Regions from separate parts of the Pseudoalteromonas sp. SCSIO_11900 genome, predicted to be linked through region 2. Evidence: predicted binding sites of a transcription regulator. Region 2 holds the regulator's gene; the other holds the start of a gene.
What was found. Region 2 encodes sigma-54, which starts transcription at its own class of promoters, with help from an activator protein. Its sites were predicted from a motif close to GTTGGCACGNNNNTNGNNT; they were not measured.
Positions count from the first base shown of each region.

Region 1: a site for sigma-54 is predicted at 1,829-1,847, ahead of BG00_RS00210 (P-II family nitrogen regulator). Genes of this name have one in related genera too.

Region 1 covers NZ_KK070023.1:41,803-45,828, forward strand. The annotation lists gene mrcB (penicillin-binding protein 1B) at 1-65, opposite strand, end outside; gene BG00_RS00205 (ammonium transporter) at 204-1,433, opposite strand; gene BG00_RS00210 (P-II family nitrogen regulator) at 1,443-1,781, opposite strand; gene BG00_RS00215 (S10 family peptidase) at 2,133-3,650, shown strand; gene BG00_RS00220 (CYTH and CHAD domain-containing protein) at 3,881-4,026, opposite strand, start outside.
Region 2 covers NZ_KK070023.1:1,308,274-1,312,299, reverse strand. The annotation lists gene lptB (LPS export ABC transporter ATP-binding protein) at 1-167, shown strand, start outside; gene BG00_RS06080 (RNA polymerase factor sigma-54) at 502-2,001, shown strand; gene hpf (ribosome hibernation promoting factor) at 2,028-2,315, shown strand; gene ptsN (PTS IIA-like nitrogen regulatory protein PtsN) at 2,320-2,772, shown strand; gene rapZ (RNase adapter RapZ) at 2,792-3,634, shown strand; gene BG00_RS06060 (HPr family phosphocarrier protein) at 3,653-3,925, shown strand.

The DNA of each region.
Region 1 (4,026 bases), 1.3 Mb from region 2:
TTAGATGACTTAGTAGCGCGCTTAGTCGAGGGTTTACTGGTCGATGTTTTCTTTTTTTCAGCCATTTAAGTGTAATATATTCCGAAGGTTAATTTAACGCGAGGAGCTTATCACATTACCTTAGCACCTGAAAAATTAACCTCCCCTGAAATCAAAAAAGCCCTAACAGAGTAGGGCTTTGATTGAACACACAATACTTTTAATTAATTACTTCTAACTGATACAAACTCTGGATAAGCATCAATACCACAATCGTGTTGATCCATACCGTTTAACTCTTCTTCTTCGGTAACACGAATACCCATAGTTTGCTTGAGGATTGCCCATACAATGAATGAAGCAATAAACACAAAACCAATAATACATAGTAGGCCAATCAACTGATTAACAATGCTGGCCTCAGCATTAGTAACAGGTACTAGCACGATACCTAGGATGCCACACACACCATGAACAGAAATAGCACCCACGGGATCATCTATCTTCGCTTTGTCCAGTGCGACAATACTAAGTATCACTAATGAGCCACCTAGTAAGCCAAATAAACACGCCATTAGTGGTGATGGTGATAATGGGTCTGCAGTAATAACCACTAAGCCTGCAAGTGCACCATTAAGTACCATGGTTAAATCGGCTTTGCCCCATAAAAGTTTACATAAGAACAAGGCTGAAATTGCCCCCATAGCTGCAGCAGCATTGGTATTAAGTAATATTTGACCTACCGCTGTTGCGTTTTCTTTATCTGAAATTAATAACTGTGATCCGCCGTTAAAGCCAAACCAACCCATCCATAAAATAAACGTACCCAATGTAGCAAGTGGCAAGTTTGAACCTGGAATTGGGTAAATTTCACCATTTTTACCATATTTACCTTTACGTGCACCCAGTAGTATTACACCCGCAAGCGCTGCAGCCGCACCCGTTGCATGGACAATTGCAGAGCCTGCAAAATCAACAAAGCCTAATTCAGATAAGAAGCCGCCACCCCATGTCCAGTAACCTTCAATTGGGTAAATTAATCCTGTAAGTACTACTGTAAACACTAAGAAAGCCCATAACTTCATTCGCTCTGCTACGGCGCCAGATACAATAGACATGGCCGTTGCAACAAACACTACTTGGAAGAAAAAGTCAGACTCTAATGAATGATTAGCATCTGCCGCTTGGCTACCTATTAGCCCACCAAACGAAGGAATAACGCCGCCTTCAACATTATCTACGTACATAATGTTGTAGCCTATCAACAAAAACATAGTACACGCGATAGAATAAAGCGCGATATTTTTAGTTAGAATTTCTGTGGTATTTTTAGAGCGCACTAAACCCGCTTCTAACATTGCAAAACCGGCTGCCATCCACATGACTAAGATGCCAGACATTAAAAAGTAAAACGTATCGAGCGAAAACTTCAGCTCTATAATTGTATTTTCCATGTTGCCCCCTTAAATTGCATCATCATCAAGCTCGCCAGTACGAATACGGACGATTTGGTCTAGGTCGTAAACAAAAATTTTGCCGTCACCAATTTTGCCCGTTCCAGCGACTTTGGTAATGGTTTCTACAACGCGTTGGCAATTTTCACTACGAGTAGCAATTTCAAGTTTAATTTTAGGTATAAAGTCAACCTGATATTCAGCACCACGGTATAACTCAGTATGCCCTCTTTGACGTCCAAATCCCTTAACGTCAACCACTGTCATTCCTTCGATGCCTAAATCAGCGAGTGCTTCACGCACATCATCTAGTTTGAATGGCTTTATTATTGCACTGATCATTTTCACAAAGGCCCCCTTAGGACGCTAGCTTGTTATTGTATTTCCTCTATACAATCCAACCTTTGTGCCATTTTTAAATTAATAATAAAAACATAAACTTAAAAAAATAAATAATATATAAAACAAAAAAGCGCACCATTTAGGTGCGCTTTTTTTATGCAAAATGCAGGATTGGTGCGATATCAATGAAATACAAAGAAGGCGTTTAAAAAAAGTCTAACTATTAAACAAAGTTTATTCTTAACAGAGGTGGTTACTCGCTAACTCAACGATTATTATCGGCAGCTAGTCTCAATACTTTTGTTTTTTACTCAAATATCGCTATAACTGCAGTACATAAAATAAAAAGGGTCACTTATGAAATTTAGTCGAAGTCTATTTTTACCCATTGCCGCTATTGCGCTCACCCTAAGTAGCGCCTCGTTTGCCGATAATCAACGTCGTATTGATATTGACAGTAAAGTGGTTACCCAGCACAAAGCAAAAATAAATAATGAACGATTTTCTTACACAGTAGCAACTGGCACACAACCGGTATGGGATGACAAGGGAGACGCCATCGCAACCCTTCAATACACTTACTACACGCGCGATAAGGTCGATGATAGAACAAAGCGCCCATTACTTATTTCATTCAATGGTGGCCCAGGCTCAGCGTCAGTTTGGATGCATTTAGCATACACCGGCCCACGCGTTTTAAAAATTGACGACGAAGGCTACCCTATTCAACCTTACGGTGTTAAAGATAACCCTTATTCGGTTTTAGACGTAGCCGACATCGTTTACGTAAACCCTGTAAACACGGGTTATTCGCGTGTCGTTGAAGATAAAGATGGTAACCTTCTACCAAAGGATAAACAAAAAGAGTTATTTTTTGGTGTGAATGCCGATATAAAATACCTAGCAGAATGGCTTAATACTTTTGTATCTCGAAATGAACGCTGGCGCTCTCCAAAATTTTTAATTGGTGAAAGCTATGGTACCACTCGTGTATCAGGCTTAGCGCATGAGCTACAAAATAGTCAGTGGATGTACATTAACGGTGTTGTACTCGTTTCACCTACCGATATTGGCATTAAGCGCGATGGCCCTGTAAAAGCCGCTAATCGCCTACCTTACTTTGCAGCTACAGCGTGGTATCACAAAGCACTAAACGCCGATTTACAAGCAAAAGACTTAGACGAGCTATTACCAGAAGTTGAACAGTTTACTGTTGATGAGCTTATTCCAGCGCTTGCAAAAGGCGGGTTTATTGCCCCAGATGAAAAACGTCGTATTATTAAAAAAATGGCCGAATATGCAGGTCTATCTGAAACATTTGTTAGCCAAAATAACTTAGACATCCCGACACAATTTTTTTGGAAAGAGCTATTACGTGAACGCGGAAAAATGGTTGGTCGTCTGGATTCTCGTTATTTAGGAATTGATAAACGCGATGCCGGTGAATCACCAGATTACTGGGCAGAGCTTACATCGTGGCTGCACTCTTTTACCCCTGCAATTAACTACTACCTGCGTGAAGAGCTTAATTACAAAACCGATATCAAATATAACTTATTTGGTAACGTTCACCCATGGGATAGAAGCGGAAACAATACAGGTGAAAACTTGCGTTTAGCTATGGCTCAAAATCCGTATTTAAATGTGATGGTTCAAGCTGGCTATTATGATGGCGCAACAAACTACTTTGATGCTAAATACACAATGTGGCAACTAGATCCAAGTGGCAAAATGCAAAATAGATTAAGCTTTAAAGGCTACCGTAGTGGTCATATGATGTACCTACGTCATGCAGATTTAGAAAGCTCTAACAACGATTTACGCGAGTTTATAAAACAGTCTATTCCTAAAGACGGTCAATCCGCTAAATACTAATGATTATGCGCTTATAACAATTAAAAAAGTGACCACTCAGGTCACTTTTTTTGTATATAACTGAGGTCATTAGCTATGCGTGCAATTACCGGTGCGAATGACGGTTGGCTTTGCTGCGTACTGCTTTGTCGTGAGTATTTCAGCTAGATTTTACACATTTGTAACAAAACACAAAAGCGATAGAATAATGCACTTTTGCAACAAGTTAAGCGTGCAAAAGTGCTTAGCCATCAAAGCCAATACGGTTCTGTATCAAATGAAGCGTGTCGACTTTGCTCCATGGCACTGACTAAAAAGTCAGACTTTTGTTCCAACCATAGTTGTATTTTTGCTAGTTGAGCATCTTCTTGTCCGCCACACAGCTGTTTTAAATAAT
Region 2 (4,026 bases):
GCATTGGCGTCCTTATTACAGATCATAACGTGCGCGAAACACTTGATGTTTGTGAAAAAGCCTACATAGTTTCTCATGGGGAGTTAATTGCATCAGGCACTCCTGAATACGTATTAAACGATAAAACAGTACGCGATGTTTATTTGGGCGAGCAGTTCAAGCTCTAATATGTGTGTTATTCCACTAAGCATCTGCTAAGATTAATCATACTTAGGTCTGTTGACCTATCAAGGTTGAATTTGCAGCAGTCTGTTTGGTATTTAGGCAAGGCAGAGCCTATGTGGTGTGGTATTCCCCCATAAATAGGCGATAACGCAGCATCAATGCCAAACAGGCGCTGCCCTTCGGGTTCTGCCTAGGGACGATTTACTCTTTGTTGCTCGGTTTTGACTTAGCCCACTAGGTTACAAACCTCGCGCCGCAATTAAACCGCCCCTAGTTTGAACAAATTTTAATCGTAAAGGTCAACAGACCGTAATTTAAAAGGATTGTTAGAGATACATGAGGCAATCATTACAGCTGCGCATGGGCCAGCAACTTACAATGACTCCACAGTTGCAACAAGCAATTCGCTTATTGCAACTCAGTACATTGGATCTCCAGCAAGAAATTCAAGAAGCGCTCGATAGCAACCCCTTGCTTGAAGTTGAAGAACACGATTACAGCGAAGACACTGCAGGTAAAAACGAACAAAAAGCCGATAACGATGACTTAACGCTAAGTGCCTCAGCCGACGATAAACCTAGCGAGTATGAGCAAGATAGCGGTGAAGCAATGACCAAAGACACCATTAGCGATGATATGGCTATGGATGTCACTTGGGATGAATATATGAGTGCTGCGCCTGCCTCTTCATCGGGCCCAATGCCAGAAGATGAATCTATTTATCAAGGCTCTTCGACTGAAACGCTGCATGAGTATTTAATGTGGCAACTTCAACTGACGCCGTTTAGCCCTACCGATGAAGCGATAGCTATTGCAATTGTAGAAGCTGTGGACGACTCAGGGATTCTAACCCTTAGCTGTGAAGAAATATTAGAAAGCTTTAACCAAGAAAACGACGCCGAAGATGAAGTTGAACTTGACGAAATAGAAGCGGTACTAAAGCGTATTCAACTATTTGATCCAGTGGGAATAGCCGCGCGTAGTTTACAAGAGTGCTTGTGTATTCAGCTAAATCAATTTGATAAAGACACACCTTTTTTAAACGAAACAAAAATGATCTTAACCGATCATATTGATTTACTGGCTGCGCGTGATTATCGCACGTTGATGAAAAAAACAAAGCTTAAAGAAGATGAGCTTAAAGAAATCATGACGCTGATTCATACGCTCAGCCCAAAACCGGCAGACACTATTGTCAGAGAAGAGTCTGAGTACGTTATTCCTGACGTGTCGGTTAAAAAAGTAAAAGGCCGTTGGGTGGTTGAACTAAACCCAGATAGCATGCCTAAGATCAGAGTAAATAGCCAATATGCAGCTATGTCGCGTACGGTTAAATCAAGTGGTGATAGCCAGTTTATTCGCTCGCACTTACAAGAGGCTAAATGGTTTATAAAAAGCTTAGAAAGTAGAAACGACACGCTGCTTAAAGTAACTAACTGTATTGTGCAGCAACAACAGGCCTTTTTTGAACATGGTCCTGAGGCGATGAAGCCTATGGTACTTAACGATGTGGCTGAAATGGTGGAAATGCACGAGTCGACTATTTCACGTGTTACTACGCAAAAATACATGCACACACCACGTGGCATTTTTGAGCTTAAATATTTCTTTTCAAGCCATGTAAGTACTGAAAATGGTGGCGAATGCTCATCAACAGCAATACGAGCATTAATTAAAAAATTAATCGCTGCAGAAAACTCAGCTAAACCATTGAGTGATAGTAAAATTGCAGATATATTGGCAGAGCAAGGAATTAAAGTAGCGAGGAGAACTATAGCAAAATATCGCGAATCTCTAGCTATTCCCCCGTCTAATCAACGTAAAAGTTTGATTTAAGGCGTACAACAAAGAGGAAAATGTTTATGCAACTGAATTTAACTGGTCGTCATGTAGATATTACCGACTCGCTTAGAGACTACGTAAATAGCAAATTTTCGAAGTTACAGAGGCACACTGATCACATAACGAATGTGCACGTTATTCTCGATGTAGAAAAACTAAACCAAAAAGCTGAAGCAACCGTTCATGTTAGTGGCGCTGAGATTTTTGCTTCTACTGAGCATCAAGATATGTATGCCGCTATAGACTCGCTCATTGACAAGCTAGATCGTCAAGTAATTAAACACAAAGAGAAACTTGCTCGACACTAACACTATGAAACTAAGCTCACTTATCTGTCAGGACTGCAGTAAAGCTGCGGTCCTTTTTAATAGTAAAAAAAGAATTTTAGAATTTATCAGTGAATTGGCTCACAATAAGCTGCCCTATTTAACACAACAAGATATTCTTAATGCATTAACTGCAAGAGAAAAGCTTGGAAGTACAGGCATTGGTCGAGGCATTGCTATTCCACATGGTCGCATGAGTGGTGCTCAAGAACCCCTAGCTTTGATTTTAGTGAGCGAAACAGCTATTAATTTTGATGCGATTGATAACCGACCGGTTGACATTTTTGTCGCGTTAATTGTTCCCGATGGCGATAATCAGCAGCATTTGAAGACGCTAGCCACGATTGCTGATAAGCTCAATGATAAAGAATTTTGTAAACAGTTACGCGCCGCCAAATCGGATAGCGAACTGTATCAGGTTATCGTCAGTCAATCGTAGTAATAAAGAAAGGTGGTAAATGGAATTAATAATTATAAGCGGTCGCTCAGGGTCAGGTAAATCTGTGGCGTTACGCGTTGTGGAAGACTTAGGTTATTATTGTGTAGACAATATTCCTCTTAATTTATTACCATCATTAGTGCGCAGTGTTTCCGACAGTTATAATAAAATTGCTGTGAGTGTTGATGTACGTAACCTACCTAAAGAGCAACAGCAGTTTAATGAAATCATTGAATATTTACCTGGTTTTACTAAACCAACGGTATTTTATTTAGACAGTGACGATCAAACATTAATAAAACGCTTTTCGGAAACGCGTCGTCTTCACCCTTTATCTATTGATTCTTTGCCGCTTGATTTAGCCATAAAAAAAGAAAAACAACTGCTTGATGTATTGATTAATCGTGCTGATTATATGATTGATACCACAGATTTAAGTGTGCATCAGCTTGCTGAGTCTATTCGTGAAAAAATACTCGGAAAAAAAGATAAACAACTGATCATTACCTTTGAGTCATTTGGTTTTAAACACGGCCTCCCTAAAGAAGCAGATTACGTATTCGATGCCCGTTTTTTACCAAACCCGCATTGGGAGCCTGAACTAAAGCTACTTACAGGGCTGGATCAACCAGTAAAAGACTACCTAGCAAGTCACAGTATAGTGCAAAAATTTACATGGCAAATTCAAACATTTGTGCAAACATGGCTGCCGCATTTAGAACGAAATAATCGCAGCTACTTAACTATTGCAATTGGCTGCACCGGTGGGCAACACCGCTCTGTTTATTTAGCGCAAACCATTGGCGAAAGCTTTGCAATGAGTCATCCCAATGTAAAAATTCGCCACCGAGAACAAGAATAAAGCTTGCGAGAACATGTCATGCGCTTAGAAAATACATTTTTAATAAAAAACAAATTAGGATTACACGCTAGAGCGGCGACAGTATTAGCTCAGCTTTCTGTGCAATTTGATGCCACAATCACTTTATTTCAAGATGACAAACAAGCCGCTGGCGATAGCGTGCTGGCACTTATGTTACTCGAAAGCAGCCAAGGCAAAGAAGTTAAGGTGGTATGCGAAGGCCCCGACGCTGAGCCTGCACTTAGCGCAATAGGTGAACTCATTGACCAACGATTTAATGAGCAAGAATAAAAAAGTTCATTATTAACTCATCATCCTAAACTTAGATTAATAGTGGTTGAGGTAGTTTGCTGATATAAAGTAAGATAAAGCAATACCCCATCATCGTGTAA